Regions from separate parts of the Psychrobacillus sp. INOP01 genome, predicted to be linked through region 1. Evidence: riboswitches for the same ligand, from Rfam matches in the RefSeq annotation. Region 1 holds a riboswitch; each other region holds the start of a gene.

Region 1 (3,406 bases):
AAAGCTATACCACCTCCAGTTGCACCTGCGGGATGCCCATGTACACCACCCCCTGCATTAATAATGCTATCAATTCCATAGTCATCCATTAATAGTGGTACGAGACCGGGGTGAATGCCTGCAGATGGGACTGGAAAGCATTGTTTAACCTTACTGATTTTTGTTAGCTCATCACCTAAAGAAAGAGCTATAGACTTTTCAAGTGCAACGCTACCATAAGGAGAAGGGAACAATGAAAAGTCTGCTCCTGCATAACGAGTAAGTTTTCCAAGAACTAGTGATGTTGAAACCCCATAATATGCTGAGGACGTGAATGCTCCACTATAAGCCGGGTGTGCCATGAGTGGCAATTGGATTTCCTCGTCTTCCGCTAGCTCCTGAAGAACGTCTAATCCGTAAGTGTGAACATTAAATAGGAGTGCATCTGCTCCAAGTTCCCGGGCTTTTTTGGCCTTATCTTTTAATTCGAATGTACGACCCGTCAAATTTACTGCATATAGAGTACGATGTCCGGTTTCTTCATACACCTGCCTCAATACTTCTCGACCAGTAGTAATACGCGTTTCAAAAGAAGTAAGTGGATTTTCAAATAGAATTTCATCGTCTTTTACAAGATCAACTCCACCAAGTGCTTGCTGTTTAAGTTGTTCTGCCAAATATTCGATATCTCTTCCAATGACTCCTTTGAATATACTCATGATTAGCGGGCGTTCATATACTCCTAATTTTTCTCGAATACCTTGAATGCCGAAGCGGGGACCGGGAAAATGGGACAATATATTCGTGTCGAATTCTAAATCTAATAACTTTACTTCACCGTCAAGGGATAGTTTACCAAAGACAGTTGTTAAAATTGCTGGGATATCAGTTGAAAAATTTGCTGCAGGATAGAGTATTTTAATTTCTCCTTTAATTTTTTCTGGATGAATGGGATGCAGGATATCCTTAAACTCAGTAATGGATTTTACATATCCTTTATGCTTTTGTAGCTGTTCCTGTTCTAACAAAGCTAAATTAGTCCAAGAACCAATAGTCAATCCAAGTGCAATATCTTCCGCTTTTTTTTCAAAAGAACCAGATTTTCCGTATAGTTGATAGTGCGCCGTAATTCCGCTCATTTTTTCACTCCTAATATAAAAAAACCTCTTCAAATAAGAAGAGGTTAATAGTTTAACAACTTCTTATTTCTCAGCCCATTGGCTGCAAGAATTAGCACCGTGTTCACAATTGAATCGGTTGCCGGGTATCGTAGGGCTTGTCCCTCCACCTGCTCTAAATAAGAAAAAATATTCAGTTTGTATTTAGTAAATTATATTGATTATTCCATGCATTAAAAATTCTGTCAACAAGAAATTTAATAATTATATTTATTCAAAATACTGTTGACATAGCTTTTTCTAATATGCTAGGATTCTAAACAAACATCATAGTTGTACCGCACTCTTATCAAGAGCAGGCAGAGGGATAATGGCCCGATGACGCCCAGCAACCGACCGTAATACCGTTGTGAGACGGGGCGCTTTATGCGCCGGAATGTTAAATTCCGTAAGGCACGGTGCTAATTCCATCAGAAAGTTTACTTTCTGAGAGATAAGAGGTTCAGAATCTCTTATTCTTGGCCTCTTTCTTTTGGAAAGAGGTTTTTTATTTTGTAAATGAGAGGGAGATAGTAATGGCGGTAGTAGCGACGAAACAATATGAATCATTAACTAAAGAAACGGCAATTTCACTTGCAAAAGAATTATCATTATTCTCGAACGAAGCTCAATTAGTTTGCGAAGAGATTGGTGATGGAAATCTAAACTATGTATTCCATATAACAGATCAAGCAAGTGGGAAAGGCGTTATTATCAAACAGGCCTTACCCTATGCAAAAGTAGTCGGGGAGAGTTGGCCGCTTACTTTGAAAAGGGCAAAGATTGAAGCGAGTGCCTTACAAAAACATGGAGAATACGCAGTTGGATTAGTTCCAAAAGTTTATGCAACAGATGAAAATTTAGCAATCACGGTCATGGAAGACTTGTCTCATCTTAAAATAGCACGAGAAGGATTGATAAAAGGTGAGTCCTACCCTAAATTATCAACTGATATTGGGGAATATCTAGCTTTAACACTTTTTCATACTTCTGACTTTGCACTTCACCCCTTTGAAAAAAAGGCACTTGTTGTAGAATTTTCTAATCCAGAGCTATGTAAGATCACAGAAGACTTAATCTTTACGGATCCATTTTTTGATCATCAAACAAATGACTTTGAACCTGGATTACAGTCAGAAGTCGAAGCCATCTGGAATAATAATTTATTGAAACTGGAAGTGGCAAAGCTAAAAAGAAGCTTTTTGACAGAAGCAGAAGCTTTACTGCATGGAGATCTTCATACGGGAAGTATATTTGCTAGTGAAGAAGAGACTAAAGTAATCGATCCAGAGTTTGCTTTTTACGGTCCTATTGGATTTGATATAGGCTTGTTTTTGGCAAATTTAATAGTCCAATCGATTACCAGAGAAGGCGAAAAACGTGAGGTCATACATGATCATATTCATAACACATGGATTACTTTCTCCTCTAAATTTTCGGAGTATTTAAAACGAAGTGAATTCGACTTGTTTAATGACGTAGAGGGATATGATGCATTTTTGTTAGAGAAAATATTCCATGATTCAATTGGATTTGCAGGCTGTGAGCTCATTCGTAGAACAATTGGACTGGCACATGTAAAAGACCTAGATAGTATTGAAAACAAAGAGCAACGAATTTTACTAAAAAAACAAACTCTTAAAGCAGGAGAAAGATTAATAGTGAGTCGTCAGGAAATTGATTCAATAGATGCATTAATTGAGTTGCTAGGAGAAATTCAAAAATGAGTATTCCATTATCGATTAAGTGGGACGGTAAGAGGTTAATAATCTTAGATCAACAGAAACTTCCGCATGAAGTTGTCTATATAGAATTAGAAGCACTTAAAGACGTTTATGAGGCAATTATTACCCTGAAAGTTCGTGGTGCACCTGCCATTGGGATTACGGCAGCGTATGGATTAGCTAGAGAGGCACAAAGCTACAACACAAATTCGATGATAGATTTTCTAGAGATACTAAAAAAAGATGCAACATACTTGGGTGAATCTCGACCAACTGCTGTCAACTTGGTTTGGGCACTCAACCGGTTGTTAAGCGTAGCAAGTCATATTGATAATGTTCAAATTGCAAAACAAGTACTAATCGAAGAAGCAAGGAGAATCCATAAGGAAGACGAGGAGTCCTGTCGGAATATTGGCGAATTTTCACTTTCTTTACTTAAAGATAAAACCAGGGTAATGACCATTTGCAATGCGGGTTCTATTGCTACTGCAAAGTACGGTACTGCTTTAGCTCCGTTTCATCTAGGAAAGGAACGTGGTAAAGAGT
Region 2 (3,406 bases), 1.3 Mb from region 1:
ACTCCGCTTTTATAGCTGATTATGTCACAATAACAGGGGATGTGACAATCGGTCCAGAGACTACAATTTGGTTTAATACGGTAATTAGAGGGGATGTTGCTCCTACTATTATTGGAAGTAGAGTCAGTATTCAAGATTTAAGCTGTCTACATCAAAGTCCAAATAAACCACTTTTAATAGAAGATGAAGTGACTATCGGACATCAAGTGACTTTACATAGCTGTACCGTACGTAAAGGTGCCTTAATAGGAATGGGGTCCATTATTTTAGATGGTGCTGAAATTGGTGAAGGTGCATTTATCGGAGCTGGAAGCCTCGTACCACCTGGCAAGAAAATACCTCCAAATTCATTAGCACTAGGCAGCCCAGCAAAAGTTGTACGCGAACTAAATGATGAGGATAAAGCTGATGTACAAAGAATTATCCGAGAATATGTAGAAAAAGGGCAATATTATAAATCCCTGCAAAAATAAATAGGGATAACGATAGTTTGTGTAGATTGATCGATCTTCGCAATGTTTGATCATTCCACGTTTTTTTATTTTATTTTCTACCAAAGAAAAGAGGCTTCCTATTATAGGAAAGCCTCTTTTGGTTCATACTTATAATCCAGCTTTTTCTTTTAATGCTGCAGCTTTATCTGTTTGTTCCCATGGCACATCAATGTCTGTTCGACCAAAATGACCATAAGCAGCTGTTTGTTTGTAAATTGGACGGCGAAGATCTAGCATTTTAATAATTCCTGCTGGACGAAGGTCGAATAATTCGCGAATATATGAAACTAATTCAACTTCTTCTACCTTTCCAGTACCAAAAGTTTCAACAGCAATTGAAACAGGTCTAGCTACACCAATTGCATAAGCAAGTTGTACTTCACAACGATCTGCAAGGCCAGCAGCAACAATGTTTTTAGCAACATAACGTGCAGCGTATGCAGCGGAACGATCCACTTTTGTAGGATCTTTACCAGAGAATGCTCCTCCGCCATGACGAGCATAACCACCGTATGTGTCTACAATAATTTTACGACCTGTTAGGCCAGCATCTCCTTGTGGTCCACCAATTACGAAGCGTCCAGTTGGATTGATAAAATATTTTGTATTTTCATCTATTAAATTTGTAGGAACAATCGGGTTGATCACTACTTCTTTAATATCTTTTTGAATTTGCTCTAAAGTAATTTCTGGATGATGTTGTGTCGAAATAACAATTGTATCGATACGAACTGGATTATTATTTTCATCATACTCTACTGTTACTTGAGTTTTTCCGTCCGGACGAAGATAGTCTAAAGTTTCTTCTTTACGAACTTGTGCCAATCGATGCGATAGTTTATGCGCTAAACTAATTGGGAGTGGCATAAGCTCTGGTGTTTCATTACAAGCATAACCGAACATCAAACCTTGGTCTCCTGCTCCAATTGCATCAATGTCAGAATCACTCATAGAGCCTTCTCTTGCTTCTAAAGCTTGGTCCACACCTTGTGCGATATCAGGTGATTGTTCATCAATTGAAGTAAGCACAGCAGAAGTTTCTGCATCAAAGCCATACTTTGCACGTGTATAGCCAATTTCTTTAATAGTAGAACGAACTACTTTAGGGATATCTACGTAAGTAGATGTAGTAATTTCTCCAGCAACTAATACTAGTCCTGTCGTTACACTCGTTTCGCATGCTACACGAGCATTTGGGTCTTCTGCTAAAATTGCATCTAGAATTGCATCAGAGATTTGATCACAAATTTTATCTGGATGTCCCTCTGTTACTGATTCTGATGTAAATAATCGACGTTGTGTCATAGATTATTCCTCCTATATCCCGCGAGATTTCTCTCAAGAATTGATACGGTACTCATTCCCATGTCAAGCCATTCAAAATGTTCCATGCATTTACATCACATAATAGTAAATGTAACTTGAATGCATTGAAGTTAACTTGAAGCCGTTTCGGACTTGGCACACAAGGATAAAGGGCGATGTTCAATAAAAAAACCTCTCGCTCACGTATTTATACATGAGGAAAGGTATTAGTATCATAAGCACCTTTCACTCTTATCAATCAAGGAATTTCACCTTGTCTCAGGTTTGGCACCTTTGTAATAATGAAAAAATTACAGGTTGCCGGGTTTCATAGGGCCTGACCCCTCCACCAGCTCGGGATAAGAGTATCCGTTCAATTTATCATCATACGTAAGTATGTAATAGAAGTCAACTATTTTTGTTTGTATTTTATACACAAAAGAAAAAATTTAATTTGATTAGTATAGACTAATTGCTTTAATGTGTTATACTATTTCACATATCTAGAAAACTTCCTCTTTATTAGGGGAAATATAAAAAAAGGATGGTATATTCAAGATGAATTCAATCGATACTGTGAGTGAACTGAAAGAATTGTTAGCAGGAAATAACGTTAGCAGCCAATTGTCAGTGCCACAACTTGTGGAAAAAGCTACAACAAGAGGAGAAGCTGTTCTAACTTCTACTGGTGCAGTAAAAGCTGAAACAGGGAAATATACTGGCCGCTCTCCACAAGATAAGTATATAGTAGATGAAGCTATTTCAAAAGACAAAATCGATTGGGGCTCAGTAAACCAACCAATTTCTTCTGACGTTTTTGATGCACTATATATAAAAATGATTAACTTCTTAAACAAGCAAGATGAAATCTTCGAATTTAAAGGATATGCAGGAGCTGATAAAGAATCACGTCTAGGCATTCAAGTAATTAACGAATATGCTTGGCATAATCTCTTCGCTCATCAGCTATTTATCCGTCCAACACAAGAAGATCTTGCAACACATACAACAGATTTTACTATTCTTTCGGCTCCTAATTTCAAGGCAGTTCCTGCTGTAGATGGTACACGTTCAGAAACGTTTATCATTGTATCTATGGAAAAACGTACGGTTTTAATCGGTGGGACTGAATATGCAGGAGAGATGAAAAAATCGATTTTCTCTATTATGAACTACTTACTTCCAGAACAAGACATTTTGCCAATGCACTGTTCCGCAAACGTTGGGGATGCTGGAGACGTTGCATTATTTTTCGGCTTATCTGGAACAGGTAAAACTACCCTTTCTGCAGATGCTGGTCGTAAACTAATCGGTGATGACGAGCATGGCTGGTCAGATAACGGTGTGTTCAATATCGAGGGTGGTTGTTATGCAAAATGTATCGACCTAACTCGAGAAAATGAACCGCAAATTTGGGATGCGATATCATTCGGAACTGTATTAGAAAACGTAGTAGTAGATGCGGAAACTCGCGTTGCTGACTACACTGACAACTCATTAACAGAAAATACTCGTGCTGCTTACCCAATTCAATATATCGAAAATATTGTAGACCCATCTGTAGCAGGTCACCCAAATACGATTATTTTCTTAACTGCTGATGCTTT
Region 3 (3,406 bases), 1.7 Mb from region 1:
ATGCATTGCTAATCATCCTCTAAACACTAAACAACCTTCTTTATAATCTCCACATTTTACACACTCTTTCTGAACATCAAATCTTTCATTCTTTTTTTCAGCAAGTCATAATTCAGATTTTAAATTGCTATCTATTTGAAATAAATTTCCTTCCAAATTTCTAATTCATATTGAAAATCCCTTAAAAATAAACTTTTTTTCTAAACTACTTTGCTTTAAGAACAATATATTTATAAACCAAAGAATGTAGCATTAATTCTACTAAATTAAACGAATTTATCTTCACTTGCCAAATTGTACAATCACCTTTCATATTGAAATCATAGATTATAAATGTACGGCCAAACTTTACAAAACCAAAGGAGGTATTGAATATGAGACATTCTAATAGTAAAAGTAATGAATGTAATGAATGTGATAAGAAGAAAGAACATACTGATAAAGTTGCAACTAAATGTAAAGGTTGCATTTGTGATCAATTAAGACGATTACAAACTCAAACTGAAGTTGATGTTTTCTTATCAGGTGGTCAGGTGTTAGAAGATGTTGTTTTTATTATCTTAGATCAGAGTAATTGCTGTGCATTCTTTAATGATCCAACAACAGAACCTGGTTCAACACTTATCGTAGACTGCCAATTTATTCAAGCTATTCGAATAGAAGCAGACTGATTCATAAGAGGTCTCTTTCTTTATGGAAGGGGCCTTTCTCAGGCCACTCAACATTCTATATTGAATCGAATATTTTATTTATTTAAAAATTGAGGGAGAATAATTTCCAGTTCACCCTATAAATATTTAATGTCCTTTGAATCGCATTATGTGTCAAATGCGACATAAAAACCCCCATTCATCTTCAGCTAACCTGCCTCTTTAGTTCAATAAGAAAATGCTTTATGGTCTTCAAGTAAAGCACCCGTTAGTGCAACAAGAATTCAATACTTTTCCGAAAATTCCTCCTTCAACATGATGAATACTAAATGTTAAAATTCGAGGTGAAAATAAATGTGACTATTTTCTCAACTGCTCTTTGAAAAAAATGTCTTGTCATTACTCCTTAACAGAAAGGAAATAGTCGCAGAAGGAATAAATTTTTTGTTCTAAAAACGAAGTTTAATTAAAGTAATTTAAAAACCTAGTTGACAGATAAGAATAATGAGGTTAATATAACATATAAATTACTTATCAAGAGAGGTGAAGGGACTGGCCCGTCGATACCTCAGCAACAGATTCAATGAATACTGTGCTAATTCCTGCAAGTACTTGTGCTTGATAGATAAGTTGAGGTTATAATATACCAGTTCCTCTTCTTATCATTTAAATCGTGTCATTTTAAATGAAAGGAGACAATTATGGGAAAATTATTGAGGGAAGCTATTGAAATTAAGCGGAATCAGTTAATTAGTAAATTGCTGGAGTTTGAACGGTACAAATTAGATGAAAGACATCTTTATGAGTTAACAATAACCGAATTGGAATATTTATATTTTAAACTTCAATCTGAAGTTCATCCGCATATTGGAATGGATTCAATCGTTTGGAAAAATTTTTCAAATAATATTAAATGACCTAATTATTGTGAAGAGCATCAATCCATTAACGATTGATGCTCTTTTGCTGAACTGTTGATCTCTTGATTGCTTTTCATCAATACGCGTTACTCCAGTTGGATGTGACTAGTATCCTTAATTAGTATCAGTTAAATGTTAATTCAAACAAACTGGATTTAGATGGAATTTATATTTTTTCAACGTTATATACAGTTCGTTCACTTTGCACATTACCGATATTTAATAATTCATATGGTTGAATCAGAGCAACATAATCTTCTTCAATTACTGGCATATGCTCTACTCCTTTTGGAATAACAACTAATTCACCCTCACCCAAATGTATATCATCTTGATCTTTTAATTTTATTTTTAAATGTCCTTTAATAACTAAAAATAATTCATCTGATTCGTCGTGGTGATGCCATATGAAATCACCTTATATATTTACTATTTTAAAAGCTGAATAATTTACATTTGCAATATTCTTAGGCTGATATTAGTCTTAGATCAAGTCAAATTTGGACATAAAATTTACTTTTTCAATCTTTGTCATCCCTCCGCAACTATTAGTATTACACAAAATGTGAATGGAAATAATTAGTTTTTAAATATTTCACATAATAAAAACACCTAGACAATTTAGTCCAAATGCTTTTAAAAGGGAGAAAACTTAATGGGTCGTTTATGAAGTAACTCATGCTATTACTTTACTACCTTTATTTGCGACTTCGCTAGTGTAAAGAAGTTCAGTATTTTATCACATAATAAATTACATAAAACCATCCAAATATTCCGTGTAGAATTGCCCAAAGTATTGACTTGTTGACACTCCAAGAGATAACTATAGCTAATACAACTCCAAAACCAATTCCACTAGATGTTGCTTTTACTGATCTCTTTTTACTCATTAATACCCACCCAATCCTTTCAACAGTCTTATCAATTAATATATTCCTCTTACGCAATACCTTATGCCGAGACAAATAAGCTTATCTGCAATATCTCATCATTCGAAACATCCATCTGTATCCCAACTGTAGGCGTGGATATTTTACCGCTACGTCCACCACTTATATTTTCTGTAAAGATTGTGGAGTAGTCGCATCCATCAATGTTGATAAACCACTCAAATTTCGAGCTGAAATTGAGCACTTTTTTATGTCAGTCTCATTCGAACTGCGCAATAATATATTTATTAAAATCATGCCTTTTCACCGAACACTTATTCGTGTACATTTAAAACATACTAATAAAAGGGGGAAAATTTTTGAACTCTATTGAATTAATTATTTTAAATTTTATCGAAGTACGAAGAAGAAGTATTAAGGTTTGGACAGCTATTCCACAAGAAAAACTACAATGGAAACCGGATGACGAAGCAATGACTTGTCTAGAAATGATTAGGCATGTTCTAGAAAGTGAACATTATTACCATCTAGCAATCCAAAATCAAGGCAGTCTGGCAGTATTTGATTCTCCTTTCGATAAACAGCCTTTTTCTACTGTGAATGCCGAATTGGAATTTGCCGAACCTTATAGAAATCGGTTCTTAGAAACAATTAGGTCATTTTCTGAAAAAGATTTAACCAATATTAAAATTGACCGCTCTGATGCAGGTTACATAAGAGACTTGGGTGATATGTTGTTAAGAGTTGCTTATCATGAATCTATCCATACTGGCCAATTGCTTGATTATTTAAGAACAGCGGGCATACCAAGACCCTTAGTTTGGGATTAATTTACTCACAGGTGTTATCACCTAGGTGATACACCCTTACTTTTTATATCTTACAGTTGTGTCTACTACGACGCTTTATGGTCGAACGGTTCAGTAAGGTTTGACGAACAGCTGAA

What was found. A riboswitch is a leader RNA that binds a small molecule or an ion and turns the genes downstream of it on or off. The one in region 1 is predicted to bind S-adenosylmethionine.
Region 2: it holds a riboswitch for S-adenosylmethionine, as region 1 does, so the genes downstream of both, metK (methionine adenosyltransferase) here and mtnK (S-methyl-5-thioribose kinase) in region 1, are expected to answer to the same signal.
Region 3: it holds a riboswitch for S-adenosylmethionine, as region 1 does, so the genes downstream of both, KD050_RS18265 (Fur-regulated basic protein FbpA) here and mtnK (S-methyl-5-thioribose kinase) in region 1, are expected to answer to the same signal.

What each region holds. Positions count from the first base shown of each region.
Region 1 is NZ_CP073315.1:2,065,870-2,069,275, reverse strand. Features, by position in the region: gene mtnW (2,3-diketo-5-methylthiopentyl-1-phosphate enolase) at 1-1,118, opposite strand, end outside; SAM riboswitch class I at 1,179-1,283, opposite strand; SAM riboswitch class I at 1,441-1,597, shown strand; gene mtnK (S-methyl-5-thioribose kinase) at 1,673-2,863, shown strand; gene mtnA (S-methyl-5-thioribose-1-phosphate isomerase) at 2,860-3,406, shown strand, end outside.
Region 2 is NZ_CP073315.1:782,823-786,228, forward strand. Features, by position in the region: gene KD050_RS03915 (gamma carbonic anhydrase) at 1-473, shown strand, start outside; gene metK (methionine adenosyltransferase) at 603-1,799, opposite strand; SAM riboswitch class I at 2,049-2,165, opposite strand; gene pckA (phosphoenolpyruvate carboxykinase (ATP)) at 2,358-3,406, shown strand, end outside.
Region 3 is NZ_CP073315.1:3,747,365-3,750,770, reverse strand. Features, by position in the region: gene KD050_RS18270 (hydrolase) at 375-671, shown strand; SAM riboswitch class I at 1,179-1,282, shown strand; gene KD050_RS18265 (Fur-regulated basic protein FbpA) at 1,352-1,567, shown strand; gene KD050_RS18260 (cupin domain-containing protein) at 1,737-1,979, opposite strand; gene KD050_RS18255 (hypothetical protein) at 2,299-2,460, opposite strand; gene KD050_RS18250 (DinB family protein) at 2,820-3,290, shown strand.